2 regions of the Roseomonas gilardii genome follow, and region 2 is predicted to be linked to the other one. Evidence: predicted binding sites of a transcription regulator. Region 2 holds the regulator's gene; the other holds the start of a gene.
What was found. Region 2 encodes LexA, which represses DNA repair genes until DNA is damaged. Its sites were predicted from a motif close to TGTTCTANNTANGTTC; they were not measured.
Positions count from the first base shown of each region.

Region 1: the regulator LexA is predicted to act here: its motif matches at 8,208-8,223, upstream of RGI145_RS18175 (type IA DNA topoisomerase).

Region 1 covers NZ_CP015583.1:4,015,329-4,025,849, reverse strand. Annotated here, with positions in the region: gene RGI145_RS18215 (amidase) at 1-250, opposite strand, end outside; gene bla (class A beta-lactamase) at 366-1,283, opposite strand; gene RGI145_RS18205 (LysR family transcriptional regulator) at 1,378-2,265, shown strand; gene RGI145_RS18200 (MFS transporter) at 2,468-3,676, opposite strand; gene acs (acetate--CoA ligase) at 3,824-5,758, opposite strand; gene RGI145_RS18190 (hypothetical protein) at 6,011-6,319, opposite strand; gene RGI145_RS18185 (hypothetical protein) at 6,401-6,856, opposite strand; gene RGI145_RS25850 (MucR family transcriptional regulator) at 7,050-7,304, opposite strand; gene RGI145_RS18175 (type IA DNA topoisomerase) at 8,245-10,518, shown strand.
Region 2 covers NZ_CP015583.1:2,011,744-2,022,264, forward strand. Annotated here, with positions in the region: gene RGI145_RS09145 (molybdopterin molybdotransferase MoeA) at 1-937, shown strand, start outside; gene lexA (transcriptional repressor LexA) at 1,076-1,804, shown strand; gene RGI145_RS09155 (ComEC/Rec2 family competence protein) at 1,798-4,068, opposite strand; gene gltX (glutamate--tRNA ligase) at 4,221-5,603, shown strand; gene dapA (4-hydroxy-tetrahydrodipicolinate synthase) at 5,683-6,681, opposite strand; gene RGI145_RS09170 (hypothetical protein) at 6,691-7,137, opposite strand; gene RGI145_RS09175 (LysR family transcriptional regulator) at 7,425-8,372, opposite strand; gene RGI145_RS09180 (DoxX family protein) at 8,483-8,914, shown strand; gene RGI145_RS09185 (DODA-type extradiol aromatic ring-opening family dioxygenase) at 8,982-9,788, shown strand; gene RGI145_RS09190 (PQQ-dependent sugar dehydrogenase) at 9,819-10,521, opposite strand, start outside.

The DNA.
Region 1 (10,521 bases), 2.0 Mb from region 2:
CGATCGTGTCCTTGATGCCGACGGGCATGCCGTCGATGGGGGAAAGCGCCCGGCCGTCCCGCCAGCGCAGCGTGGCGCCGTCGGCGGCCCGCCGCGCCGCCTCGACGCCCAGCGCGGTGAAGGCGCCGATCCGCGGCTCCCAACCTTCCAGGGCCTCCAGGCATTCCTCCAGCACCGCGCGGGGCGAATCCCGGCCGGCGGCGAAGCCCTGGATGCGCGAAAGATACGGGCGGAGACGTGGCTGCGGCATGGGCGGGCCCCTCGGCGGGAGAAGATGTCGGCCGCCGGTTCTGCAAGCGGCGTGCCGGGGGCCCCGCGCCACGGCTGGCCGGGGGTTCCGCCGGATCATGGGCCGGATGCCCGCTTCAGTGGCCCTTTGCCGCGACGATGGCCGTGGCGACCTCGGCCAGGGCCGCATCGCGTTCCGTGCCCGGCGCCGTGCTGCCGGTGGAATAGGCGGCCACCAGGATCGGCGCGCCTCCCCCTGGCGGCCAGAGCAGGCCGGTATCGTTGTTGGTGCCCCTCTCGCCCGCGCCGGTCTTCTCGCCCGCCTGCCAGCCGGCCGGCAGCCCGGCGCGCAGACGCTTGTCGCCGGTCCTGCTGGCGCGCAGCCAGCCGCTCAGATGCGCCTGCGCCTTGTCCGACAGCGCCTCGCCCAGTGTCACCCTCTGGAGGCTCGCCAGCATCGCCGCCGGGCTGGTGGTGTCACGCGGATCGCCCGGCTTCGCCTCGTTCAGCGCGGTCTCCCAGCGGTCGAGCCGCGTCACCTCGTCGCCGATGGAGCGCAGCCAGGCGGTCAGGCCCGCGGGGCCGCCGAGCTGCTCCAGCATCAGGTTGCCGGCGGTGTTGTCGCTCAGCGTGATCGCGGCCTCGCAGATCGCGGCCAGGGTCATGCCTTCCTCCCCGGCATGCTTCTCCGTTTCGGGAGAGTAGGTCACCAGCTTCTCCCGCCCGTAGCGGATGCGCTGCTCCAGCCGCGCCTGCCCGGCATCGGCCCGGGCCAGGACGGCGGCCGCCGCCAGGAGCTTGAAGGTGCTGGTGAGGGGAAAGCGCTCCGTCTCGCGATAACCCGCCCGCTGGCCGGTGGTGGTGTCGAGCACGGCCACGCCGAGGCGCCCGCCGACCCGCCGCTCGATGCCTGCGAAAGCCGCCGGCAGCGTGCCAAAGCCGCCCCCCGCCTCTCCCGTCCCGGCGCCTGGGGCCGCCTGGGCCCCGGAAGCCCCCGCCGCCATGCCCAGACCCAGCGCCGCCACGGCACCCATGCCCATCCGCCTGCCGATCATATGCCCGTTTCCCTCTGTGCTGGCGGGCGGAGATTGCGCAGGGCGCCAGAGCCCGGCAAACGATCGTTTCTCGCGAAAGCCCCAAGAAAAACTAATGGGTCCGTCCATGCTGCCCTCTCAGCTTCCGCTCAACGCATTGCGGGCCTTCGAGGCCTCCGCCCGCCACCTGAGCCTGACGCGGGCTGGGCTGGAGCTGCGCGTCACCCAGGCGGCGGTCAGCCATCAGGTGAAGAGCCTTGAGGAAATCTTGGGCGTGACCCTGTTCCGCCGCCTGCCGCGCGGCCTCGCCCTGACCGAGGAGGGCGAGGCGCTGCTGCCGGTGCTGACCGAGGCCTTCCGGCGGATCTCCGGCACGCTGGAACGCTTCGCGGGCGGCCGCCTGCGGGAGGTGCTGACGCTCGGCGCGGTGGGCACCTTCGTCACCGGCTGGCTGCTGCCGCGCCTGTCCCGCTTCCGCGCAGCGCATCCCTTCGTGGACCTGCGCCTGCTGACCAACAACAACCGCGTGGACCTCGCCGGTGAGGGGCTGGACGGCGCCATCCGCTTCGGCGACGGCGCCTGGCACGGGACGGAGGCGGTGCGTCTGCTGGCGGCGCCGCTCTCGCCGCTCTGCGCCCCGGCCCTGGCCTGGCGGCTGCACCAACCGGCGGACCTGCTGCCGGAGGTGCTGCTGCGCTCCTACCGCACCGATGAATGGGAGTGCTGGTTCGCCGCGGCGGGCCTGCCGCCACCGGCGATCCGGGGCTTCGTCTTCGATTCCTCGCTGACCATGGCGGAGGCGGCGGTACAGGGCGTGGGCGTCGCCCTGTTGCCGGCGCGGATGTTCGAGCATGACCTGCGCGCCGGACGGCTGGTGCGGCCCTTCGCCACCGAGGTCACGCTCGGCGAATACTGGCTGACCCGGCTGAAGTCCCGCGCCGAGACGGCGGCCCTGGCGGCGTTCCGGGAATGGCTGCTGGAGGAGGTGGCGCGGCCGGCGTGATGCGGCCGGCGGTCCGCAAGCCTTCCTTGCTTTCAGGCCCATCGCGGGATATAGGAATTATATCCTGAAATCACCCTGACATGGACCCAACTTCTCCGAAGGTGACCACCACTCATTCGGCCAAATAAAGGCCTAAAATCCTAAAATGCTAAAACCCTAAAGGCAGACGCCTCCGGTGGCGTGCCGTTCGGCGCCGACAGATCTAGGCCTGCCGCACCGGGCGGCGGGCATGGGCCAGCCAGAACCCGACCAGGACGATCCCGGCGGCGCAGACGGCAAGGCTGGGCAAGGTGCCGATCCGGGCCTGGGCGACGCCGAAGACCGCCGGCCCCAGCGACTGGCCGAGAAAGAAGCTGCAGGCATGCAGCGCCATGGCGGAGCCGCGCGCCTTGGGCGCGACCTCGGTGACGCGGACCTGGATGCTGTTGTGCAGCATGAAATAGCCGAGGCCGAGCAGCAGCGTTCCCGCCAGCACCATGACCAGCGCTCCGGCCAGGCCGACCAGCAGCAGGCCGCAGCCGGCCAGCAGGCCGCCGAGGCGCATCATGTTCGCCTGGCCGGTGGTGCGAACCAGCAGCGGCGCCAGGCTGGCATAGGCGAAGCCGCCCAGGCCGAAGATGCCGAGCGCCATCCCCGCCTCCGCCGTGCCGCCGAGGCCGCGCAGGGCGAGCAGCGCGGCGAGGAAGGGGAACATGCTGAAGACCAGCAGCCCTTCCGCCGCCACGCCAGAGAAAAGGCGCAGCGCCCTGGGGTTGGACAGGATGCCCTTGTAGTGGTTCAGCGCGACGGAAAGGTCGAAGCGCCGGGCGGGCGGGGCCGGATAGCGCCGGCTGTCCCGCCACAGCACCACCGCGCCCGCCAGCACCACCAGGCTGCAGGCCGCGAGGATGCCGCGCCAGCCGAGATAGCCCGCCAGGAAGCCCGAGAGCGCGCCGCCCGCGACCTGCCCGCCGATGGTCCAGGCCATGAAGCGGCTCATCGCCACCTGCCGCTCCTCCATCGGCACGCTGTCGCCGAAGGTGGCGAGCGCCAGCGGGGTGATGCCGCCCGCCGCCGCGCCGGCCAGGACGCGCGCCACGAAGAGCATGGGCAGGCTGGTGGCCAGCGCGCCGAAGGCGAGCGCCAGGACCAGCAGGCTGGCGCAGAGGATCATGACCAGCCGCTTGCCCAGCGCATCGCCGATGGGGCCCAGGATGGGCTGGATCAGCGCATAGGGCAGGGCGAAGGCCGAGGCGAGCAGGGCCGTGCGCTCGACGGTGGTGTTGAAATCCGCCGCGACGCTCACCAGCAGCGGGTCCAGCGCCCGGGTGGTCAGGGCAGAGGAGAAGCCGGCGAGGCCCAGGACGAAGACCAGATGGCCGACCTGTGTGGCGGAAAGGGTCGCTGGGGCAGCGGATGGGGTGTCTGGCATGCGCCGGCCATCCTGCGCAGAGCGGCGGCGCACGCAACCGCCCAGGAGGGGAAAGAGGGCGGGAGACCGGCTCCCGCCGCGCACGGGGCGCGGATTTCCGGAGGCCGGTCTTCCCGGGGGCGGTCGCCCCGCCCCCGGGGCGGGGTCTCAGCCGACGCGGGTCTCGATCAGGTCCTGCACCACGGTCGGATCGGCGAGGGTGGAGGTGTCGCCCAGCCCGTCGATCTCGTTCGCGGCGATCTTGCGCAGGATGCGGCGCATGATCTTGCCCGAGCGCGTCTTCGGCAGGCCCGGCGCCCAGTGGATGGCGTCCGGCGCGGCGAAGGGGCCGATCTCCTTGCGCACCCAGATGACGAGCTCCTTGCGCAGCGCCTCGGTCGGCTGTTCGTCGGCATTCAGGGTGACATAGGCGTAGATGCCCTGGCCCTTGATGTCGTGCGGCATTCCGACCACGGCGGCCTCCGCCACCTTGGGATGGGCGACCAGCGCGCTCTCGATCTCCGCCGTGCCCATGCGGTGGCCGGAGACGTTGATCACGTCGTCCACGCGGCCGGTGATCCAGTAGTAGCCGTCCTCGTCCCGCCGCGCGCCGTCGCCGGTGAAGTAGGTGCCCTTGAAGGTCGAGAAGTAGGTCTGGATGAAGCGTTCGTGGTCGCGGAAGACGGTGCGCATCTGGCCGGGCCAGCTGTCGGTGATCACGAGGTTGCCCTCGGTCGCCCCTTCCAGGAGGTTGCCGTCGCCATCCACCAGCGCCGGCTGCACGCCGGGCAGCGGCAGGGTGGCGGAACCCGGCTTCTGCGCGACCGCGCCCGGCAGCGGCGCGATCAGGATGCCGCCGGTCTCGGTCTGCCACCAGGTATCGACGATCGGGCAGCGTTCCTCGCCGACGACGCGGTAATACCAGAGCCAGGCCTCGGGATTGATCGGCTCCCCGACGCTGCCCAGGATGCGCAGCGACTTGCGGGAGGTCTTCTTCACCGGCGCGTCGCCGTCGCGCATCAGCGCGCGAAGGGCGGTGGGCGCGGTGTAGAAGATGTTGACCTTGTGCTTGTCGATGACCTGCCAGAAGCGGCTGTTGTCGGGCCAGGACGGCACGCCCTCGAAGATCAGCGAGGTCGCGCCGTTCGCCAGCGGGCCATAGACGATATAGGTGTGGCCGGTGACCCAGCCGACATCGGCGGTGCACCAGTACACCTCGCCCGGGCGGTAGTCGAAGACCAGGTCATGGGTGAAGGACGCCCAGACCATGTAGCCGCCGGTGGTGTGCAGCACGCCCTTCGGCTTGCCGGTGGAACCGCTGGTGTAGAGGATGAAGAGCGGGTCCTCCGCCTCCATCGGCTCCGGCTCGCATTGCGGCGCGGCCCTGGCGGTCAGCGCCTCCCAGGAATGGTCGCGGCCTTCCTGCATCGGCACGTCGCCGCCGGTGATGCGCGCGACGATCACGTTCCGGATGGTCGGGCAGCTCTTCAGCGCCTCGTCGGCATTGGTCTTGAGCGGCACGCGGCGCCCGCCGCGCCGGCCCTCGTCGGCGGTGAGCAGCAGCGTGCTCTCGCAGTCCTGGATGCGGCTGGCGAGGCTGTCGGCCGAGAAGCCGCCGAAGACCACGGAATGGATGGCGCCGATGCGGGCGCAGGCGAGCATCGCCACCGCGGCCTCGACTACCATGGGCAGGTAGATGGTGACGCGGTCGCCCTTCTTCACGCCGAGCTCGCGCATCGCGTTGCCCAGGCGGCAGACGCGCTCGTGCAGTTCGCGGTAGGTGACACGGGCGTCGCTGTTCGGGTCGTCGCCTTCCCAGATGAAGGCGGTCTGGTCGCCCCGGCTTTCCAGGTGCCGGTCCAGGCAGGAGACGGAGGCGTTGAGGATGCCGTCCTCGAACCAGCGGATGGAGACGTCGCCGGTGAAGGAGGTGTTCTTGATCTTCGTCGGCTCGCGCATCCAGGCGATGCGGTCCATCTGGCCGTGCCAGAAACCGTCCGGGTCGTTCTTCGCGGCATCGGCCATGGCCTGGCGCTTTGCCGCATCGACATGGGCCTTGGCCGCGATCTCCGGCTTCACAGCGATCAGTGTGTCGTCGCCCATCATTTCACTCCCAACATCCAGGCGCCCCGTTGGAGGCGTTTGCAGCGAATTGGGACGTGAGGCGACGGCGCCGTCAAGCGATGCGGTGGAGTGGCCCGTCCTCCCGTCCGCTGGCGCCCGATGGAATGGCGCAGAATTGCGCCATTCCGGCATCAAAACTTGTCGCAACGCAGCGGCAGGGCCTCCGGGCCACGCTTCCGGATGCCCAGCCTGCGACCCATCCGGGGCCTTCATCCGGTGGGAAACCGTGGATCAGCGCCAGTAGTGCCGGGGCGGGGGCGCGTAGCCGTAGCGCGGCGGCGGCGGGCGGCGCCAGTGCGGAGGCGGCGGGGGCGGACGGTGCCAGTGCCGGGGCGGCGGCGGGGGACGCCAGCGGTGCGACGGCGGCCTGTGCCAGCGGGGCGGCGGCGGGGCGTAGTACTGGGCCGGATGCAGAAGGCCGGCGGGCCGCGCCTCCGGCGCCACGGACACCGGGACGGGCGCCGCCTGCGCCGTCCCGGCCGCGAGGGCGGTCACGGAAAGCAGCGGGGCCAGCAGGGCGGCGTAGAGCAGTTGGCGCATGGGACGTCTTCGATCCTTCTGCGGGAGAGGTGGGTGGAAAAGGGCCGGCGCGGCCTCCCATGGCGGCGCCGGCCCGGGGGTTCAGTTCACGCGGGTGGCGGGAGGCTCCGTGGCGGGGCCGGTGCCCGGCTGGCTGCGGGCGACCTGCCCGGATGCCTTGCCGGCGCTGGCCTCCGGAGCCCGCTCCGCCGCATGGGAGGAAGAGCCGGCCTTACCGGAACGGAGGTGCTTCGTCGCGGCGGCATGGCCTTCCGCCTTCGTGGTGTTGGCCGTGCCGGCGGCCTTATGGCCCGGGGCCTCGGCATGTCCGGCGACGGCGGCATGCGCCCGGGGCTGCGATCCGGGCTGAGGCTGTGCGGGGGCCGTGACGGCAGGCCCGGAGGCGGCGGCGGATGCCGGCTCCTGCGCCGCTCCCTGGACTCCCCCCAGCACTCCCCCCGGCACTTCCCTTGGCACATTCCCCTGGGCCATGGCCATGCCGGCGGAACCGAGCAGCAGGGCGGAGAACAGCAGGCTGGCACGGAACGTCTTGCGCAATGGGGCCTCCTCTGGGCTGGTGAGCGCAGAAGGAAGAGGACACCCGCCAGGAGGCAGGTCTCGGGCACCTCCAGGGAATCTCTGAGGCGGGCGCGGCGGCTTCATGGCCGGAGTGACAGCGTGAAACATGGGGCCCGCCAGCCCCGGCGATCAGGACGCTGCCCCGCCCGGAGCCGGCGAGGCGCGTCCCGCGCTATTCCTCCACGGCCCCTTCCTCCACCCCGCCGGCACGGCCGCGTCCGGTGGCGCGCGGCATCCGGGCGGCGGCCCGACGCTCGGCCGAATCGGGGGCGACCATCGGGTAATCGGGCGGCAGGCCCCAGCGGGCCCGGTACTGGTCCGGGGTCATTCCATAGGCGGCCTTGAGGTGGCGCGTGAGCATCTTCACCTGCCTTCCGTCCTCCAGGCAGATCAGATAGCCGGGCGTCACGCTCTCGGCGATCGGCACGGCCGGTTCAGGACGCGGCTCCAGGGGCCCTTCCCCGCGTTCACTGTCGGCCGTGGGGGTGGCCGCCGGGGCTGGGGCATCCGTAGCTGGAACCGGCCGGGCGAAGCCCCCAGGCGGGTTTCCAGCGGAATTGCCGGTGCGCTCCCCAGAAGTTCCGGCCGCTGCCTCCGGCATGGCGGAAGGGCGATCCGGGGAAACGTCTGGCGGAGCCTCACGCAGCCCTGGCTGTGGCACAGGATCTCCGGTCCCCGCCTCCCCGCCGGGGAATCCCCCGGCGGCTTCGGTGGGCGCCGGGCGCGAGCGGGACCGTGGCGCTGGCCCGGAAGCTCCGGGCTCGGGACGGGGGGGCTCGAACGGCAGGTCACGACGCATGCCGCCGGATTCCCCCCGGGGCGCCCGCCGCGGCGCCCGTTCCGGCCCGGCGGCCCGGGAAGGCGGCGACTCCGGCCCGGGAACCGGCGGCGCGGAAGCGGATGAGACAGGGGGCGGGTCAAGGGGCGGAGCGGGCGGCATGGCGTGCGCCGCCTCGGCCAGATCCTGGGCACGCGCGTGCTGCTCCAGCAGCAGGCGCAGCGTGCCGGTGGTTTCCAGGAAGCCATCGGGCCGGCGGACCACCACGGCGGCGCCATCCAGGCGGAAGATCCGGTGTTCCCGCGGCAGGCGCCAGATCTGCTCCTCGGTGGCAGGCACGATCTGGCATCCGCAGGCCCGGGCGATCCCGGCTTGCTCGGGCGTCAATTGCAAAGGACGACTCTTCTCGGTTTGGTTTCTTCGGCGGGTGGGATGGCCCCGGACCATGCCAGGAAGGCCGTTCGGCCGCCCGGCCGATCACGTCATGGCAAGGCTATAGACCCTGTGGCGATAAATTTGAATCTGGCGCCGTCGCTTCCGCTCTGGCATTCCGGTTCCAGTTTTGTTCCGGATCTCTCCTCGAAGCAACATGGCCGAGCAGATCGTCATCGCCGAGAAGACCAGCCAGGCCAAGGATATCCGCGCCGCGGTGGGCCAACGTTACGGCGCCGTGCTGCCGGCGGAAGGGCATCTCTTCGACCTTGTGGAGCCCGAGGAGGCGAATCCGGCCTGGAAGCGCTGGAGCCCCGTGCTGCTGCGGCCGGAGTCGCTCTATGGCACGCGCCCCGCCACGGGCGGGAACAAGGCCTCCAAGCTGCAGGCGATCCGCGCGGCCCTGCGTTCCGCGAAGCGCGTCTGGCTGGCCACCGACTGCGACCGCGAGGGGCAGCTGATCGGGCAGGAGATCCTGGAGCACTATGGCTATCGCGGCACGGTGATGCGGGTGATGTTCACCGCGCAGGACCCGCAGACCATCCGCGACGCCTTCGCCCATGCCCGGCCCAATGCGGAGCATGCGCGGCTTTACGCGGCGGCGGTGGCGCGGCGGCAGGCGGACCAGATCTACAACCTCTCCCTCACCCGCACCGCTACGGTGACGCTGGCGAAAGGCGCCCGGGCGGTGATCGGCGTGGGGCGGGTGAAGACGCCGACGCTGGCCATCGTCTGCCGGCGGGAGATCGAGATCCGCGACTTCGTGCCGCAGAGCTATTTCGAGGTGGTGGCGACCGCCGCCGTCGAGGCCGGGCGGCTGCGCATGCGCCACGCGCCGAAGGAGCGCATCCTGAAGCGCGAGGAGGCCGAGGCCATCGCCGCCCTGGCCGAGGGCTTCCAGGGGCCGCTCGCGGTAAAGGTCGAGGAGAAGCGGCAATCGCCGCCGCGCCTGCACGACTTGCCCTCGCTGCAACGCCTCTGCGGCTCGCGCTTCGGCTGGTCGGCGGCGCGCACGCTGGAGGTGGCGCAGGAGCTCTATGACGGCGAGGGCAAGAAGGTCATCACCTATCCCCGCGCCGAGACGCGCTATCTGCCGGAAAGCCTGATCCCCGACGTGCCGCGCATCGTGGCGGCGTTGCAGGAAGGACGCGCCTGGAGCGGCATTCCCGTGCCGCAGCCGCCGCTGGTCCGGCGCGGCGCCAGCGGGGCCTTCCACGACAAGGGGCTGGCCGGGGCGAGCCACCATGCGGTGATCCCCAACGTCAACACGGTGGAGCGGCTGCGCGAGGCCTGGCCGCGCCTTTCGGCGGATGAGCGCAAGCTCTTCGACGTGATCGCGCGCGCCTATCTGGCGGCGATGATGCCGGATTTCCGTTACCGCCAGACCACCGCCACGATCGACGTGAAGGGCCCCGGGAGCCTGCATGTCTTCCGCGCCGTGGGGCGGCAGCCGCTGGAGATGGGCTGGCGCGCCGCCTTCCCCGAATGGGTGCCCGCCGAGGAGAAGGGCGAGGACGCCCAGCTCCTCCCCGCTCTGCGCAACGGCGAGGCAACGACCTTGAGCGAGGCGAAGGTGGAGGCGAAGGAGACGCGCCCGCCGCCGCGCTACAACGAGGGCACGCTGATCGAGGCGATGCAGAACGCCTGGCGCTTCGTCGAGGACGAGGCGCTGCAGGACCGGCTGAAGGAGGCCAAGGGCATCGGCACGCCGGCGACGCGGGCCGAGATCATCCGTGGGCTGAAGGCACAGGACTTCCTGCGCATCGACGGCAAGCACATCGTGCCGACCGAACGCGGGCTGCAACTCTTCGCCGTGCTGGAGCAGGCCGATCCGGCTCTGGTCGATCCTGGCGTGACGGCGCAGCTCGAACGCCTGCTGGACGAGGTGCTGGTCGGGCAGCAGGAGATGATGGGCGCCATCGACGCCGTCTGCGCCCAGGCCAGCCGGATCATCGCGCGCCTGACCGAGCGTGCGGCTGCCGGCGAGGCACCGCTCCTGGCCATTGGTGACGCGGCAGGCGGCGGAAAGGGCGCGCCCACGCCGGCCATGGCGCGCTTCGTGGCCAGCCTGGCAAAGCGCAAGGGGATCACACCGCCCAAGGGCTACACACGCTCCGCCACGGCCTGTCGCGCCTTCCTCGACGAACATGCGCCGCGCCGGGAGGGCGGCGAGGCAGGAACCGTCCGCGCACCTAGCCCGGCGCAACTCGGCTTCGCACGGAAGCTGGCGGAACAGCGCGGCGTGGCCCTGCCGGAGGAGGTGCAGGCGAGCGCCGCCGCCATCTCCGCCTGGATCGACGGGCAGCAGGGAAAGAAGCCGGGCCGGGCGAAGGCCGCGGGCCCGGGCAAGGGACGGCCCCGGAAGGCAGGCGCAGGCCGTACCCCGGCACGGCGGCGTACTACGGCCCGGGAGGATGCGGCGCCGGCCTGAGCT
Region 2 (10,521 bases):
GATCTTCACCGGCGGCTTCGTGCCGGAAGGGGCGGACGGCATCCTGCTGCAGGAGGACGCCACCGCCGAGGGCGACCGCGTCACCGTGCGGGAAACCGTGCGCCCCGGGCGCTGGATCCGGCGGCGCGGGCTGGACTTCGCCGTTGGAGAGGAACTGCTTTCCCCCGGGCGGCAACTCACGGCGCGGGATATCGGCCTCGCCGCCGCCGCCAACCATGCCTGGCTGACCGTGCACCGCCGGCCCCGGATCGGCATCCTGGCCACGGGCGACGAGATCGCCCTGCCCGGCGACCCGCTGCCGCCGGGCGGCATCGTGTCCTCCAACGCCCATGCCCTGGCCGCCCTGGTGCGCGGCGCCGGGGGCGACCCCGTGATCCTGCCCATCGTCGGGGATGATTCCGCGGCCATCGCCATGGCGGCCGCGGCGGCGGAAGGCTGCGACCTGCTCGCCACCACAGGCGGTGCCAGCGTCGGGGAGCATGACCTCGTGCAGTCGGCACTGGGGCCGCAGGGCTTCGCGCTGGATTTCTGGCGGATCGCCATGCGTCCCGGCAAGCCGCTGATCTGGGGGCATCTGCGCGGCGTGCCGCTGCTCGGCCTGCCGGGCAACCCGGTCTCGGCGCTGGTCTGCGGCGTGCTGTTCCTGCGCCCGGCCATCGCGCGCCTCTCCGGCCTGCCCGCCGGCCCCGCGCCCACCCGGCTGGCCCGGATCGGACGCGACCTGCCGGAGAACGACCGGCGGGAGGACTATCTGCGCGCGAGCCTGGAGGCCACGGGCGCGGACCTGCCCGTCGCCACCCCCTTCGCCGCGCAGGACAGCTCGATGCTCAAGACCCTGGCCCGTGCCGATGCGCTGGTGCTGCGGGCGCCGCACGCCCCGGCCCTGGCGGCGGGCGGGACGGTGGAAATCATCGACCTCGCGGCGCTCGGGGTCTGAACCGGCCCCTCCCTGACCCTTCCGTGATGGCGGAACACCTGTGGAATCCGGGGATAAACTTGACGACAAGCCAGGAACTTATCTAGAACAAGCAGATAACGTTTCCTCTTTGTTCGCCGCCCGGTTGGGAGATGCGCCATGCTAACGCGGAAGCAGCACGAGCTTCTCGTCTTCATCGACCGGCACCTGCGCCAGACCGGCTTCTCGCCCTCTTTCGAGGAGATGAAGGAGGCCCTCAACCTGCGCTCGAAGTCCGGCATCCACCGCCTGATCACGGCGCTGGAAGAACGCGGCTTCCTCAAGCGCCGCGCGCACCGGGCCCGGGCGCTGGAGGTGGTGCGGCTGCCCGACAGCCTCGCCCCCGGCAAGACGCCGTCCCGCGCGGCAGCGGCGGGCCCCGCCGGATCGTCCGGTGGCGCCTCCAACGTCATCCGTGGCAACTTCGCGCCGAACCTGGCGGGGGTGCCCTCCCCGGCCGAGCACAGCGTCGTGCAGCTCCCGCTCTATGGCCGCATCGCCGCCGGCCAGCCGATCGAGGCGCTGCGCGACACCGGCGGCAGCGTGGAGGTCCCGGCCTCGCTGCTCACGGGCGGCGAGCACTATGCGCTGGAGGTCTCCGGGGATTCGATGGTCGAGGCCGGAATCCTCGACAGTGACACGGTGATCATCCGCCGGGGCGATACGGCCGAGAACGGCACCATCGTCGTGGCACTGGTGGACGATGCGGAGGTCACGCTGAAGCGCCTCCGCCGCAAGGGCAATTCCATCGCCCTGGAGCCCGCCAATGCCAGCTACGAGACGCGGATCTTCGGCCCCGACCGGGTGAAGGTCCAGGGCACGCTGGTCGGGCTGCTGCGCCGCTACTGATCCTCGCCGGGGAGTTCTTCCGGCGGCTCCGCGGGTTCGGCGGCCATGTCCGGCCCGCCTTCATCCTCCCTGGCCGGGGCCTCGCGCGGCCTCGGCTTCGGGACAGGCGGCACCCAGGGGCGCTCGCCCCGCAGCATCCGGTCCGAAACCACCCTTGCCCCGTCGGGGGCCAGGAACACGGCCTGGGCGCCGTCGCGCCAGACGCTGAAACGGTCCACCACCAGCGGCGAGGTCCGGCCGGCACGGCAGCGGCCCCGGATCGGCTCGGCCGAGACCAGCGCCGCGACGCTGTCGCACCAGGGCTCCATCCGGATCGGCGGCGGCGCCACGCCCCGGCGCGTCTTCACCTTGCGCAACAGGGCGATCGCCGGCCCCCCCGGATGGGGCCGCAGTAGGCAGTGGCCGGCGGCGCAGCTCAGCCCGGCCGCCACGTTCTCCCCTTCCTCCGGCAGCGGCGCGAAGCCCGCCTCCCCCCAGTCGCGCAACCAGCTGTCACGGGTGAAGCCGTTGCTGCCCGAGCCACGCGCCAGGAAGACGCCTTCGGGGCTGCGATAGGCGATCAGCCGCGCATCGGCCGAGACCAGCAGGTCGGGCCGCGGCACCAGCGGGGCGGAGAACAGGCCGAACAGGATCAGCGGCACCCCCGCCCAGCGCCAGCGCGTGCGCCAGAGGCAGAGCCAGATCATCCCGAAGCTCGCCAGCAGCAGGCCCCAGGCGGGAATCGGCGGCGCGATGGCGGTGGCGCCGGGCCAGGACGCGACGCGGCGGGCCGTGGCCAGCACGAGGTCGGTGCCCCAGCCCATCGGCACCAGCGCCAGCCATTCCAGGCGGAAGGGCATCAGCAGCACCGCCAGCATCCCCGCCGGCATCACCAGCAGCGACGTCACCGGCACCGCCACCGCATTCGCCACCACGCCATAGAGCTGGAGCCGGCCGAAATGGTGCAGGCCATAGGGCGTGGTGGCCAGCCCGGCGAGCAGCGAGGTGAGGGTCAGGCCGAGCACCGCCACCAGCCCCCGCCGCCAGGCCTCGCCCTGCCCCCGCAGGCGGTCCAGCGGCCCGCGCATCGCCTCCCACCCCGCGATCAGCGCCAGCACGGCGGCGAAGCTCATCTGGAAGGAGGGGCCGAGCAGCGCCGCCGGCTGCCAGGCCAGCACCAGCGCGGCGGCCAGGGCCAAGGCGCGCAGCGACACCACCCGCCGCCCCAGCAGCACCGCCACCGTGGCCAGGGCGGCCATGGCCAGGGAACGCAGCATCGGCACCTGCGATCCGGTGAGCACCGTATAGGCCGTGCCGAGCAGCAGCCCCGCCGCGGCCGCCACGGACTTGCTGTCCGCCCGCAGGGCCAGGGGCGGCACCAGCGCCACCAGCAGCCGCACCACGCTCATCCCCAGGCCGATCACGATGGCCACGTGCAGGCCGGACACGGAGAGCAGATGGGCGAGGCCGCTGTCGCGCATCGCCGCCACGGCCTCGTCCGGGATGGGCGTCTGGCTGCCGGTGAGCATGGCGCTGGACACGGTGCTCGTCGCACCGCTGCCAAGCACGGCGAGGACGCGCTGTTCCAGCAGGCTCCGCAGCCCGGAGAAGCCGCTCCCGCCCGGTGAGGACGGCGCCGCCTCCAGCCGCTCCACGGGCGCCAGGGCCGAGGCGCTGCCGGCACTGCCGTCGAAGAAGGCGGATCGCTGGTAGTCCCAGGCACCGGGGGCCGAGGGCGGCGGCGGCGGCCGCAACAGGGCGCGCACCCGCAGCCGGTCGCCCGGCGAGATCGGCGTCTCGTCGCCCTTCTTCAGCCGGAGGCGCAGGCTGCGCTCCAGCGCCGGCTGTCCCTCGCCGGGGGTCGCCCCGGTCAGCAGGACGCGTCTTCCGCCCGGCAGGCGTTCGACCGAATCCACGCTCCCCACCAGGATCACCGCCCGGCGCGGCAGGTCCGGCACGGGCGGCAGGCTGACCCGGGCCCAGAGGGCGATGGAGAAGCCCAGCGCGACGGTCCCGGCCAGGCCCAGCAGCAGGGCGGGCAGCGGCGCCCGCCGACGCAGCCAGAGCGCCGGGAGCAGCAGGGGCGCGGGCAGCCACAGCCAGGCCTCGGAAGGTTCCCGCGACAGGGCGAAGTACAGGAGGATCCCGGTGCCGAGGGCGACGGCGAACCAGGGTGGCACGCGACTCCACTCGGCCTGCAACAGGGCCTGGAACCCGTCGCGCAGGCGCGTGGCGAGGCCGGTCCGGGCCTGCCGGTCCGGGGCGAGGAGAAAGGTGGAGGACAACAACCCAAGGTTGTTTCATTCCGGGTCAGAGCGCAACTCTCCGTGATCGGATCACCTCCGGCCCGGCCCAGGGCCGTCACGTCCGCGCCGCATTCCAGCGACAGCGGCGCGCCGTCTTCAAACCCGTCCGGACAGGGTGCTAATCAGCCGGAATGACCGTCCGCACGCGCTTCGCGCCCTCCCCCACGGGCTACCTCCATATCGGGGGCGCCCGCACCGCCTTGTTCAACTACCTCTTCGCCAAGCACCATGGCGGGCAGTACCTGCTGCGCATCGAGGACACGGACAAGGCACGCTCCACGCCGGAAGCGGTGCGGCAGATCCTGGAAAGCCTGGAATGGCTCGGCCTCTCGCCCGACGAGCCGCCGGTGATGCAGTCGGCCCGCGAGGCGCGGCACGCCGAGGTGGCGCGGCAGCTCCTGGCCGAGGGCAAGGCCTATCTCGCCTTCGACACGGCCGAGGAACTGGCCGCGATGCGCGAGCAGGCGATGAAGGAGGGCCGCCCGCCCCGCTACGATGGCCGCTGGCGCGACCGCGACCCGTCCGAGGCGCCGCCGGGCATGGCCGGTGCCGTGCGCATCAAGGCGCCGCGCGAAGGGGAGACGGTGATCCGCGATCTCGTGCAGGGCGAGGTCCGGGTGAACAATGCCGAGCTGGACGACATGATCATCCTGCGTTCGGACGGCACGCCGACCTATCAGCATGCCGTGGTGGTCGATGACCACGACATGGCGATCACGCATGTGATCCGCGGCGACGACCACCTGACCAACACCTTCCGCCAGATCATGATCTATGACGCGATGGGCTGGGACCGGCCGGACTTCGCGCATATCCCGCTGATCCATGGCGCCGACGGGGCGAAGCTGTCCAAGCGCCACGGCGCGGTGGGCGCGCTGGAGTTCCGCGACCAGGGGCTGCTGCCGGAGGCGGTGTGCAACTATCTGCTTCGCCTCGGCTGGGGCCATGGCGACGAGGAGATCGTGCCGCGCGACCGCGCCATCGCGCTCTTCGAGCTCAGCGATGTGGGCCGCTCGGCCAGCCGCATGGACTATACCAAGCTGGCGCATGTGAACGGCGTCTATATCCGCGATGCCGATCCCGACCGGCTGGCGCGGGAGGTGATGGCGCGCCTCGCCCGGCGGGGCCTGCCGATCGACGACACCGGCGCGGCACGGGTCCGCGCCCTGGTGCCCAGCCTGCAGCCCCGCGCCCGCACGCTGGAGGAGATGGCCGACGGCGCCGCCTTCGTGCTGGAGCGTCCCGAGCCCGACGCGAAGGCGGCCGGGCAGCTCACCGGGGAATCGCGGGAGCGGCTCGCCATCCTGGCCGGGGCGCTGGAGACGGTGGCCTGGGACGGCCCGGCGCTGGAAACGCTGCTGCGCGAGCAGGCCGAGGCGCAGGCCGTGAAGCTCGGTGCCCTGGCGCAGCCGCTGCGCGCGGCGCTGACCGGGCGCACCCAGTCGCCGCCGATCGACGCGGTGCTGCTGGCCCTGGGCCGCGAGGAGAGCCTGCGCCGCATCCGGGCCGCCTGAACCGCGCCATCCCTCCCGCCCCTCTGCCGGGAGGGATGGCGCGCCCGTGTGTGTGGCAGGCCCCCGCGCAGCCTCGCTCCTAGTGGAGCCTGCCGATGCCCGCATCCCCGCCCGGATGGACGGGGCAGGACGCCGGGAAAGGCATGTCCCCGGCCGCGAGCAGTTCCTCGTGCGGAAGAAGCGCGCCGAGGAGCCGCTCCACCACCATCCGGGTTTCCGCGCGGGCGCGGATCAGGGGCAGGCGCGGCCGGCTGTCGGATAGCCGCAGCCTCTCCAGCCCCGCCTTCAGGAGCACAGGATTGCTTTCCGCGAAAAGCGCCTCGTGCAGCGGTGAAAGGCTCTGGTGCAGCGCGGCGAGCATCCCGGTGTCACGGGCCGTCCAGGCCCGGTACTGGGCGGTGCAGAGCGCCGGCAGCAGGTTGGCGGTGACCGAGATGCACCCCGCCCCGCCCGCCAGCAGATGCGGCACGGCGGTGGCGTCGTCGCCCGAGAACTGCGGGAAATCCCCGCCGCAGAGTCGGCGCAGCCGCGCCGGGCGGCCGATATCCGCCGTGGCGTCCTTGAAGGCCTGGACCAGCCCGTCGTCGCGCAGGGAGGCCACGGTCTCGTCGGCGATGGCGACACCCGTCCGCGATGGCACGTCATAGAGGATGAGCGGCAGGCCGCTGACGGCGGCCACGGCCCGGATATGGGCGCGGATGCCATCCTGGCTTGGCCGGATATAGGGCGGAGCGGCACAGAGCAGGCCCGTCGCGCCGCCCCGGGCTGCGGTGGCGGCGAGTTCCACCGCGGCCTGGGTGCAGCCGCCGCCGATGCCGGCGACCACCTCCGCCCGGTGGCCGACCGCCTCGGACACGACGCGCAGCGCCCTGGCCTGCTCGACAGGCGTCATCGCGGCCGCCTCGCCGGTGCTGCCGCAGACCACCACGGCGGAGGCGCCGCGCGTGACGCAGCGTTCCGCCAGCCGGGCCAGGGCCGCTTCGTCCAGCTCCCCGTCGCCGGGGCGGAAGGGCGTGGCCAGGGCTGGAATCCAGCCCTCCAGACGGGGCAGGAGATGTGCTGAGGCTTGACGCATCATCGTCATTCCTCAGCGGACCGGCGGACGGCCTGACAGCGGCGTGTGCAGGCGGCAGGTCACCACCACCGCACCATCCGGCCCGGACGCGGCATGCACGGCCCTGAAGCCATCGCTGCGCAGGCGCCGGACCAGGGAGAGGGCCGCGCTCCGCGCCTTTTCGCCGAGCAGGCGCAGGGCCAGGCGGCCACCGGACGCGCCATCGGCCAGGGCGTGGCGGGCGGACCGGGCCACCGACAGGGCCTCGTCCTCGCTGTGCAGGTGGGGCGCCACCACGACCTCGGCCGCGGCGGGATACGCCGGGGGGTCGGTGAGGCATGTGGCCGAACGGCAGCCCCGGCGCACCGTGGCACAGAGCAGATCCGCGCTGCTGCCGCCGATGATCAGCACGCGGTCATGCGGCTGTGTCTCCACCGCGTCGAGCAGATCGCCGGCCGGCGCCGCGCCGGGAGCGATCATGCGCCGCAGCCGCGCGGGACGGCTGAGCAGAGCCAGGGGAAGCGGAGCCTCCGGGCGCGTGGAAGCCTGGGAGGGCCGGGGCGCGGGCGCCGCCATGCGTGTGTTTGGCATGAGGGAAGAATAGGTCTGGCTGCGTAAAGACGATATTCGCCGCATGGGCTGCCCGCATAAAGAACACGTAAAAACCGCGATGCGAATGAGCCACGCCACCAAGTCATCTGCCGGATGCGTCATTTGGGGACGCGAGCAAACCGCCGGCACCCGGTGCCGTCTTTTTCCGGGTGGGTTCAGTCCACTATCGGCGGCAGGTTCCGCTCCCAGGGTGGCTCAGGCACCCAGGCCCGGGCCAGGAAATCGACCATGGCCCGTGTCTTGGCGGGCGCCTGCCGCCCCGCCCCCGCCGGCAGGGGTGGCTGCACCGCATGGATGCCAAGCCAGCCCATGGGGGGATGGTCCAGCGCGATCCCGACCAGCCGGCCATCCCGCAGGGCCTCGTCCAGCAGGAAGACCGGCTGGTAGATCAGCCCCTGCCCGGCGATCGCCGCCTCGCGCAGCGCATCGCCGTTGTTGGCGCGGAGGCTGCCGCCGACCGGCACCGAGACCTCCCCGCGCGTGCCGAACACCCAGCGTTCCGCTCCGACCGCCTCCGACAACGTGTAGCCGAGGCAGGCATGGCGCCGCAGTTCCTCCACGCGCGCAGGGATGCCCCGCGCTTCGAGGTAGGAGGGAGCGCCGCAGACGATCATGCGGACCGGCGCCAGGCGCCGCGCCACCAGGCTGCTGTCGCCCAGGCGGCGGATGCGGATGGCGAGGTCCCAACCCTCCTCCACCAGATCCACCAGACGGTCGTTCAGGCCCAACTCCACGGTCACGCGCGGATGCAGGCGGCCGAACGCCGCCAGCAGGGGCGCCACATGCCGCGTGCCGAAGGAGACCGGTGCGTTCAGCCGCAGCAGGCCGCGCGGCTCCAGCCGGTCGGCGGAAACGGCGCGCTCGGCCTCCTCGATCTCCGGCAGCAGGCGCAGGCAGGAATCGAGGAAGCTACGCCCGGCCTCGGTGAGGGAGAGCCGGCGGGTGGTGCGGTGGAGGAGCCGCACACCCAGGCGTTCCTCCAGCGCCGCGACATGCTTGGTCACCATGGTCTGGGAAAGGCCGAGGGCGCGGGCGGCGGCGGAGAAGCTGCCCATCCCAGCCACCCGGGCGAAGACCTCCATCCCCGTCACGCGGTCCAGCATGGATCTCACTCTCCTGGTATGAAGTGAGTTCCGGAATAGCGGGATTATCGCACGGCTGGCGAGGGTGCATCTCCCCCGGCAACGATCCTCCAACGGAGACCCCTCCCCTGATGACCGACGCCCGCACCGCCCCCTGGGCCGCCCTCCTGCTCCGGCTATCGCTCGGCGTGCTGTTCCTGGCCCATGCCGGGCTGAAGATCTTCGTCTTCACCCCCGCCGGCACGGCCGCCTTTTTCGGCAAGCTCGGCCTGCCGCCGGCGCTCGCCTATGCCACCATGACTGTCGAGGTGCTCGGCGGCGTGGCGCTGATCCTCGGCGTCTGGGCCCGCCTGGCGGCGCTGGTGCTGATCCCCGTCCTGCTCGGCGCCATCTTCAGCGTGCACGGCGCCAACGGGTTCTTCTTCACCAATGCCGGCGGCGGCTGGGAATTTCCCGCCTTCTGGGCCCTGGCCCTCTTCGCCCAGGCCCTGCTGGGCGATGGCGCCCTGGCGCTGAAGCCGACCCCGCTGCCCGCCGCGGCGCGCCTGCCGGCGCATGCCTGATGAAACGGGGGTGCGGGCTGCCTTCCCCGGCGGCCCGTCCCCCACGGATACGGAGACACGGATCATCATGACCACCCCTGCCCCCCGCCAGCCCGTGATCTTCATCCCGCATGGCGGCGGCCCCTGCTTCTTCATGGACTGGCCGAAGACCTGGGACCGGATGGCGGAGCACCTGCGCGGCATCCCGCAGCGCCTGCCCGCGCGGCCGAAGGCCATCCTGGTCGTGTCTGGCCACTGGGAAACGGCGATGCCCACCGTCACCACCGGCACGCGGCCGCCGCTGATCTTCGACTACTACGGCTTCCCGCCGCATACCTACGAGCTGCGCTACCCGGCCCCCTGTTCGCCGGAACTGGCGGCGCGGGTGCGGGAGCTGCTGGGGCAGGCCGGGATCGAATCCGCCGGAGATGACGCGCGCGGCTTCGACCATGGCGTCTTCATCCCGTTCCTGCTGGCCTTCCCGGAGGCCGAGATCCCGGTGGTGGAACTGTCCGTGCGCGACGATCTGGACCCGGCGGAGCATCTCGCCCTGGGCCGGGCACTGGCGCCGCTGCGGGACGAGGGCGTGCTGATCGTGGCGACCGGCATGACCTATCACAACCTGCGGCACTTCATGCGGCCGGATGGCGTGAACGACGAGGTCTCGGTGGTCTTCGACGACTGGCTCGGAGAGGCCGTGACCGCGGCGCCCGCGCAGCGCGACCGGCTGCTGCTGGGGTGGGAACAGGCCCCCGGCGCCCGTGCCTGCCACCCGCGCGAGGAGCACCTGATCCCGCTGCTCTTCGCCGCGGGAGCCGCCGGGGAGGATATCGGCCAGCGCGACTACCACGACCGGGTGATGGGCAAGGCGCTGTCCGGCTTCCGCTTCGGGTGAGCGGGCTGGGGGTGCCCTGCCCCCCTCGCGTCAGCCCGTGGCGGTGACGCGCCAGACCGTGTTGCCGCTGTCATCGGCCACCAGCAGGGCGCCCGCCGCATCCATGGCGACGCCGACCGGGCGGCCATTGACCTGCCCGGTTTCCGGATCGGCCATGAAGCCGGTGAGGAAATCCCGCGCCGGGCCGTTCGGGCGCCCGTTGGCGAAGGGCAGGTAGATGACGCGGTAGCCGGCGAAGGCCGCGCGGTTCCAGGAGCCGCGCTGGCCGATGAAGGCACCGCCGCGCCACTCCGCCGGGAAGGCACTGCCGGCCGAGAAATCCAGCCCGAGCGAGGCCGTGTGCGGCCCGAGCGCATAATCCGGCACGATGGCGCGGGCCACCATCTCCCGCTCCCGGTTGCCCATGCGATCCCGCAGGCGCGGGTCGGCGTGCTGCCCGAAATAGCTGTAGGGCCAGCCGTAGAAGCCGCCCTGCCGCACATGGGTCAGGTAGTCGGGCACGAGGTCGTCGCCGATGTTGTCGCGCTCGTTCACCACGGTCCAGAGTTCGCCCGAGCCGGGTTCCCAGGCCATGCCGACGGGGTTGCGCAGCCCGCTGGCGAAGAGGCGCTCGTTCGAGCCGTCCAGGTCCACCCGCAGGATGCAGGCGCGGCGCCGTTCGTTCTCCAGCCCGTGCTCGGCCACGTTGCTGCCGGAACCCACGCTGATGAAGAGGCTGCGCCCGTCCCGCGCC